2 linked regions of the Lysinibacter sp. HNR genome follow. The protein of the gene in region 2 interacts with the protein of the main gene of each other region in a pairwise test. Links are inferred from orthologs where the notes say so. Each region holds a gene or a part of one and is shown on either strand. Other genes may lie near its edges.

The links. Proteins that work in one complex are often made in the same cells at the same time.
Region 1: the proteins of leuS (region 2) and ligA interact in binary tests that used the Escherichia coli proteins (3 or more experiments, as listed by UniProt). The link is inferred for Lysinibacter sp. HNR from one-to-one orthologs.

The regions. Positions count from the first base shown.
Region 1 is NZ_CP121684.1:1,329,737-1,333,212, forward strand. The notes cover bases 1-2,944. They hold ligA (NAD-dependent DNA ligase LigA), read left to right. Parts: upstream 1-313; coding sequence 314-2,575; downstream 2,576-2,944. Other genes in these bases: mnmA (tRNA 2-thiouridine(34) synthase MnmA), read left to right, coding at 1-223; FrondiHNR_RS05890 (DUF4190 domain-containing protein), read right to left, coding at 2,734-2,944. Outside these bases: more of FrondiHNR_RS05890, read right to left, coding at 2,945-3,402. UniProt on the Escherichia coli protein: DNA ligase that catalyzes the formation of phosphodiester linkages between 5'-phosphoryl and 3'-hydroxyl groups in double-stranded DNA using NAD as a coenzyme and as the energy source for the reaction.
Region 2 is NZ_CP121684.1:1,766,230-1,770,410, forward strand. Bases 549-3,665 are described here. They hold leuS (leucine--tRNA ligase), read right to left. Parts: upstream 3,336-3,665; coding sequence 762-3,335; downstream 549-761. Other genes in these bases: FrondiHNR_RS07965 (helix-hairpin-helix domain-containing protein), read right to left, coding at 549-661; FrondiHNR_RS07975 (aminotransferase class IV), read left to right, coding at 3,574-3,665. Also shown: more of FrondiHNR_RS07965, read right to left, coding at 1-548; more of FrondiHNR_RS07975, read left to right, coding at 3,666-4,181.

The DNA.
Region 1 (3,476 bases), 440 kb from region 2 along the record:
CGCTCGTGCCCGGGTAGCCCCGATCGACCCGAATGCAGAGGTGTATAGGGTGGGAGCCACAGAAGAATTTGTCGTTGTTCCGGAAGAGCCGCTTTCCGGGGTTGCACCGGGACAGACCGCCGTTGTCTACGTGGGTACCCGCGTGATAGGACAGTTTACAATTGATCGCACCGTGAGTGCGACACTACCTCAATCCACTCTGGTTGACGCCGCTTCCGTGTAAAACGGGATTTAAGGAGTATCCGTGACAGTGAAAAACGGCACCGTTACTGAGGACACCCCTCACGAAGAGACCGGTCGGACGGAGTCTCCTCTGAACCGCCCCGGTTTTGCCGAGGCGCGAGTCGAGTGGAACGAGCTGGCCGATCGTATTCGAGGGCTACAATCGGCCTACTATGAGCGAGACGAATCCCTCGTGTCCGATGTGGAGTATGACGGGCTCATGCATCGGCTTGAGGAGGTCGAGCGACTCTTTCCCGAGCTCGCGGCTCATGATAGCCCCACCCGCCGGGTGGGAGGGGGAGTGAGCGAGCTCTTTGCTCCCGTGGTTCACGCCCAGCGCATGTATAGTCTCGACAATGTCTTTTCGATCGATGAGTTTCGATCCTGGGTGGAACGAGTGTCCCGCGATCTAGAGCATGTGCCCACTTTTCTCTGTGAACTAAAGATTGATGGACTGGCGCTTAATCTGCGTTATGAACAGGGCGTTCTGGTGAGCGCGGCAACCCGTGGCGACGGTGTCACGGGGGAGGACGTCACAGCAAACGTTCGTTTTATCCCGGGAATTCCGCAGAGGCTGCGTGGCGGGGGGCATCCGCCGCTCGTGGAGGTTCGTGGAGAAATATTCTTCCCCATCGCCGCCTTTGCCGATCTCAACGCGCGTCGTGAGGCACTGGGTGAGAAGGTTTTTGCCAATCCCCGTAATGCGGCAAGCGGCTCCCTCAGACAGAAAAGCGAAGGAAAATCCGCGGAGCGCCTGGCCCTGATGAGGGAGGGCTTTGAGAAACTGCGCCTCGTGGTGCACGGAATTGGTGCCTGGGAGAACCCCCCGGTCACCTCTCAATCCGATACGTATAAGCTGTTGGCCGACTGGGGGCTGCCCACATCCCCTTACGCTCGGGTGGTCAACAGCGCTGACGCCGCGGTTTCCTTCATCGAAAGTTTTGCCACCAAGCCTGAGAGCGTCATCCACGAAATCGATGGAACCGTTGTGAAGGTCGATGATCTGAAACAGCAGAGCCTGCTCGGTTCGACAAGCCGCGCTCCACGCTGGGCAATCGCCTACAAGTATCCGCCGGAACAGGTCAACACCAAGCTGCTTGACATTCGGGTGGGAATCGGACGCACCGGACGGGCAACCCCCTACGCCGTTGTTGAGCCGGTTTTTGTCTCGGGCTCAACCGTCAGCCAGGCAACCCTTCACAATCAAGAGGTTGTTAAGGCAAAGGGTGTGCTGATCGGCGACACTGTTGTCCTTCGTAAAGCGGGAGACGTTATCCCCGAAATTTTGGGTCCGGTTATTGAACTTCGCAACGGTAGCGAACACGCTTTTGTGATGCCGCTGGAGTGTCCGGAGTGCGGCACACCTCTCCGGGCGATGAAGGAGGGGGATATCGACCTGCGCTGTCCCAACGCTCGTAGCTGCCCTGCCCAGGTTCGTGGGCGGGTTGAGCACATCGGATCCCGCGGCGGCCTCGACATTGAGATGCTTGGCGAAGTTGGAGCTTTGGCCCTGACCCAGCCCCTTTACCCCGAACGAGCTCCGCTCGCGGATGCCTCCGGCATGGTGGGTGAGGCGGGGCTTTTTGACCTCCGTATCCAGGATATTTTCCCGGTTGTTGTGGTCGTACGGGACATGGAAACCGGATTACCTAAGCTTAATGATGATGGCTCTCAGCGTGCGATTACTCCGTTCCGCCGTCGCCGTGATCCCAAAAAAGACGGCGAGCTTGTTGCAGAGAATTCTGTCTTTTCTGGAGACGCAGATTCGGTTCCCTCTGCCAACGCAATTAAGCTGATTGAGAATCTTGAGCTCGCTAAGACAAAGCCGTTCTGGCGGGTGCTGGTTTCTCTGAATATTCGACATGTGGGGCCGGTAGCTGCCCGTGCACTGAGCGAGTGGTTTGGTTCGCTAGATGCGATCCGTGCTGCGAGTCACGAGGAGCTTGCCCAGGTTGAGGGCGTAGGGGACACCATCGCTGAATCGCTCATTGAGTGGTTTAGTGTCGACTGGCACCAGGAAATCGTTCGCAGATGGGCCGATGCGGGGGTTCTTTTTTCCGTTCCAGGGCATCCGGGGCCGGGTGCGCTTCAGGTTGAGGGCGGAGTTCTATCCGGGTTAACCGTTGTTGCCACGGGAACGCTGGAGGGCTTTACTCGTGACGGCGCTAAAGAGGCAATCATTGCTGCGGGTGGTAAGGCCGCGTCGAGCGTGTCAAAGAAAACCGACTACGTCGCGGCGGGACCCGGTGCCGGGTCAAAACTGGCTCGAGCGGAAGAACTGGGTATCCCCGTTCTGAACGCCGCCCAATTTGCCATTTTGGTGTCGGAGGGGCCTTCCGCTCTTGAGGGGTAGGGGCTTCTCCCCGATCCTAAAACTAGGGATATCACGCCGCACTGTGGTGATTATGTTTGTTCATAAAAACAGGGACTTTACACCGCAACGCCATGTTGTGAACAATCACGGGCGAGAGCTTAGTGGTGCAAAGTCCCTGCGTGGTTAGTGCGTGAGGTTTAGCGGTAACCTCTAGGTGGGCAGTCAAAAACCGTTGAGTTAATCATGATTTGACCTCCGCCGCTTTGCTCACAAGCATCATAGATGCTCAGCGAAAAAGAGATGAGCGCTATAACCGCAATTATGGCCACTATCATCGTGAGAACCGACAGAATAATTCCGATGATCGCGGGAACGTTCTTTGCCCCGGCTTTCTTGGACTGAACGAGTCCAACGATGCTGAGAATGAGGCCAATTAGCGAGAAGGGAATGGACAATACGAGTCCGACGATACCGATTGTTCGGCCGGGTACGGGATCCGATGCCTGTGGTGCAGAGAACCCCGGTTGTACAGGCGGAGCGGTGGGTAGCTGCTGACCCGGGTAGGGAGGTGCCTGCGATGGAACACCCTGGGAAGCATCGTAGGGAGGTGCCTGCGGTGGAACACCCTGGGGTATTTGCTGTGCTCCCTGGGCCGCGGCGGGGTCCTGCGGTGCGGCGTTGTACTGTGGGGAAGATGTTTGAGGCGTTACAGGCTGTTGCGGGATTGTTTCTCCCGGTGGGGCACTGTCGGGAGCAACGGGTGTGACAGGTGAGACTGGTGTGTCGGGGGTGACGGGAGATTCCGGTGGTTTTGCGGGGGAATCATCGGGCGCTTTCCCATTATCGGGTAGGGGCGGCTGAGTCATAATGGACCTCTCCTGAGTGAATTATCCTAATATCGCTAGATAATTATTTTCTTACGTTATAAGTACGAGAATAC
Region 2 (4,181 bases):
CCTGTGGGACCACCTGCTGTACCTCACCCAGCGCCGGAACGTAGACCTGCTCACCGTCGGATATTACGCGTGCCAGGTTCACTGCCGCCGAGTCCGCCTCCGCGGTGAGGCCTCCGGCTACAGCAACCGCGTCTACCAGCCGCACCCCCTCCGTCATAACGTATAGCCCGGGGTTCACAACCTGACCAAGAACGTGAACATAGACCTGCTGCCCACTCCCTGCAGCACGAGGTTCGCTCGGAGTGGAACCCTGGGCGTTTGAAGCTGTCGAGGAGACAGAGTTCTCTAGTTCCTCTGGTGTAGAGTCTGACGCCGCCTCGTCGGATTGCAACCATTCACCCACAACACCCCAACCCACAACAGCGGCAAGCGCCAACACAAAAGCTAGACAGGCAGCAAGCAGAGTGACTCGGAGAGGGTTACGTGCGACGGGGGCCACCGTGGCCTCAGTGCCGGCCGTTAACCCTGCATCTGGCGTCGACACGAACCGGCCTGTCGCCCCCGCATCGGCCGCCAACCCCGGGTCAGCCCCCACCCCGGAATCGACCCCCGCCCCGGTGCCGGAAATCGGCCCTGAGGCAGCGCCCGGTGAGCCAGCCGTTTTAACGGGCCCACGTTCGGGGTCTGATCTGAGATTCCAATGAGACGGAGCAAGTACCATGCGTCCACGCTAGGCCAGGCAGTACCCTAGCGTGGACGGAATACTCAATCAGTGGATAACTTGTCAGTGGCAGATAGCTGTGGTGGGGAACGGCAAGAAGCTATTGCGCCCGGGTAGCGATATTTACAATCTTTGGCGCACGAACAATAACGTTCACGATTTCCCGACCTTCGAGAGAACGCGCCACCGCTTCGCTTCCACGAGCAAGAGCCTCCAGATCATCAGCGGAAATTTGAGGTGAGACCTCCACACGATCACGCAGCTTGCCATCAACCTGAATAACCGCCGTTACCTGATCCTCCACAAGAAGCTCAGGCAAAGCCTTACGCCACACGACGGTGGAAACACTCGCGGGGTATCCAAGTTTGTTCCACATATCCTCGGCAGTGTAGGGCGCAAAAAGATTGAGCGCAACCGTAATAACCTCTGCCGCCTCACGAACGGCGGGGTCCGCCGGACCCACCGCACCGTCGATAGCCTTGCGTGTGACGTTAGTGAGTTCCATCAGGCGAGCGATAACAACGTTAAACTTAAACGACTCGGCCAATCCTGGAACCTCCGCAAGAAAACGGTGGGTGTGCCTTCGCAGTTTTCGATCACCACCGCTCCAATCGACACCGGTTTCACTCGCAACATCCTGCGCCACACGCCACGCCCGGGCAAGGAACTTCGCGGATCCCTGTACCGAAACATCCGCCCAATCGATATCGTCCTCGGGAGGCCCGGCAAACGCAAGGGTGAGGCGCAGGGCATCCGCACCGTGAGCTTTAAGCTCGTCGTCAAACTCAACCAGATTTCCCTTGCTCTTGCTCATCTTGGAACCGTCAAGCAGAACCATCCCCTGGTTCAGGAGAGCGTGGAAGGGCTCTGTGAAGCTCACATACCCCATGTCGTGAAGAACCTTGGTGACAAACCGGGCGTAGAGCAGATGAAGAATCGCGTGCTCCACACCCCCCACGTACTGATCAACCGGAGCCCAGGCATCCGCCATTTCAGGATCAAACGCCCGCGTATCATCGTTGGGGCTCAAGAAACGCAGAAAATACCACGAACTATCCACAAACGTGTCCATGGTATCGGGGTCACGGCGCAGGGTGCGCCCAGTTTGAGGGTCAACAACGGTAGCCCACTCGTCTGCCGCCCCCAGGGGAGACGTTCCCTTGGGCTTGAGATCAAGGCCCTCGCTGGAGGGGAGCCTCACCGGTAGCTGATCCTGCTCGACGGGGATAAGTTCTCCGTCTTCGCCGTGCAAAATCGGGATGGGGGTTCCCCAGTACCGCTGCCTTGAAATCAGCCAGTCGCGCAGACGGTAGGTCTTTGCGGCGCGCCCCGCTCCCATCTCCTCAAGAAGCTCAACGGAACGATTGATAGCGTTGGTCTTGCTCAGACCGTTCAACGGGCCGGAGTTAATAAGACGACCATCGCCCGCCAGCGCCTCCCCTGTGACGGCAGGGTTAATCTGATCAAGCGTTGGGGGCGCAACCACAATATCGTCCTCGTCACGAGCCACAGCGGGCACCACACCCGTCACGGCCGCGGTTGTATCAATCACGACCCGAATCGGCAGCTCAAATTTGCGGGCAAAGTCTAGATCGCGCTGATCGTGGGCGGGCACAGCCATCACCGCGCCGTGCCCGTAGTCCGCCAGAACGTAATCTGCGGTCCAGATGGGGAGGCGCTCTCCGTTGACCGGGTTGGTGGCGTACTTCCCCAGGAAGATGCCCGTCTTCTCACGATCCGCATTCTGTCGATCAACATCGCTGCTCTTGTGAACTGCGGTGAGGTATTCATCAAACGCGACTTGAATCTCGGGAGTAGACTCGGCAGCCAACTCGGCCGCCAGATCGGAGTCCGGAGCAACAACCATAAAGGTCGCGCCAAAGAGCGTGTCGGGCCGAGTGGTGAAGACGGAGATTTTTTCTTCGCGCCCCTCCACCTCAAAGTCAACCTCAGCCCCCTTCGAGCGACCGATCCAGTTGCGCTGCATACTCAGAACCTTGGCGGGCCAGGTGCCCTCAAGCTGGTCGAGATCATCAAGGAGTCTGTCTGCATAGTCGGTGATCTTGAAGTACCACTGGGTCAGCTTTTTCTTAACCACGACGGCACCCGAGCGTTCGGAAGTTCCGTCTTCAAGCACCTGCTCGTTGGCAAGAACCGTCTGATCTACCGGATCCCAGTTAACCCAGCTAGCTTTACGATAGGCCAGGCCCCTTTCGTACATCTTGAGAAACAACCACTGATTCCACTTGTAGTATTCGGGATCGCTTGTGTGAACCACACGGTCCCAGTCAAACGAGGGAGCATAAACACGGAAACTCTTTTTTTGCTGATCAATATTGGCGTAGGTCCACTCCCGCGGATCAACACCCCGTTTGATGGCTGCGTTTTCAGCGGGCAAACCAAAAGAGTCCCATCCGATCGGGTGGAGCACGCTAAAACCCTGCCCGCGCCAGTAGCGCGCCACGGCATCGCCAAAGCAAAAGGCCTCGGCATGCCCCATGTGCAGATCGCCGGAGGGATAAGGAAACATATCAAGAACGTATTTGCGCGGGAGGGAATCAGGCTCCTGCCCGATCTGGAACGGTTTCAACTCCTCCCACACGGGAAGCCATCGATCCTGAATTGCCTGAAAGTCGTATACCTCGTGGGCGGAAGCGCCGTTTTTGTTGCTCAATCGATCCTCTATCGCACGTCTCAATCACTTAGGTCGCAGGGTTGTGACAGACCCACATATAAGAATAGCGCGAACCCGGCTGAGGTATGCGTGGGATTCACCTCGGGGTGGCGGAGCCCGATCAAAGCACCGTATGGTTACTCAAGAAGCCGAGTACACCCCTAACATAGGATTAATAGTTCTATCCCTCAGGGCCTTGCCCGCTTTGCAGCACCACACCCACCCCACAAGGAGCCGAGTGTCACACCACCCGATCGCCACCGAGCGTCTTTTCCTCTGGCGGAGCGAGGGAAAACTGCACGAAATTGCCCCCGACACGGAACGTTCCCTCTTGGCGGCTGACTCTCATCGAGTGTCACACGGACAGGTCGTGGCACTTCATCAGCATCACAAGCGTTTCCGCGATTTCTCTCGAGGCATCGATGCCTCTCTCACAGAGCAGTTGGATGCCTACTACAGGGCCGCGGGATCACTCCTCGGCGACGGGGAGGAATGGTTTCCGCGCTACGAAATACTTGCACCAAACGACACACTCTTCAGTAGTGTTGAGCCACAACAGAAAAAGGGCCCAATTCTCGCCCTCCTGATTCGCCCCGCACCACTCATCACACCGCTGGTTTCGGCGGTGAGTACACTGCGGGACCCCCGACACTCCCCCACCATCAAGGGTCCAGATATCCCGGCTCTTGCCTGCCTTAATAGCTCCACCCGCACAGAGGATATATACGCGCACAATAACTTGGAAGTTTGGCACGAGACCATCATGTGCACTCCCGGCGGAGGACCCGTCGAGGGGACAACGACAAGCCTTCTGTTCTGGCGAGGAGAAACACTTTTTCACATCGA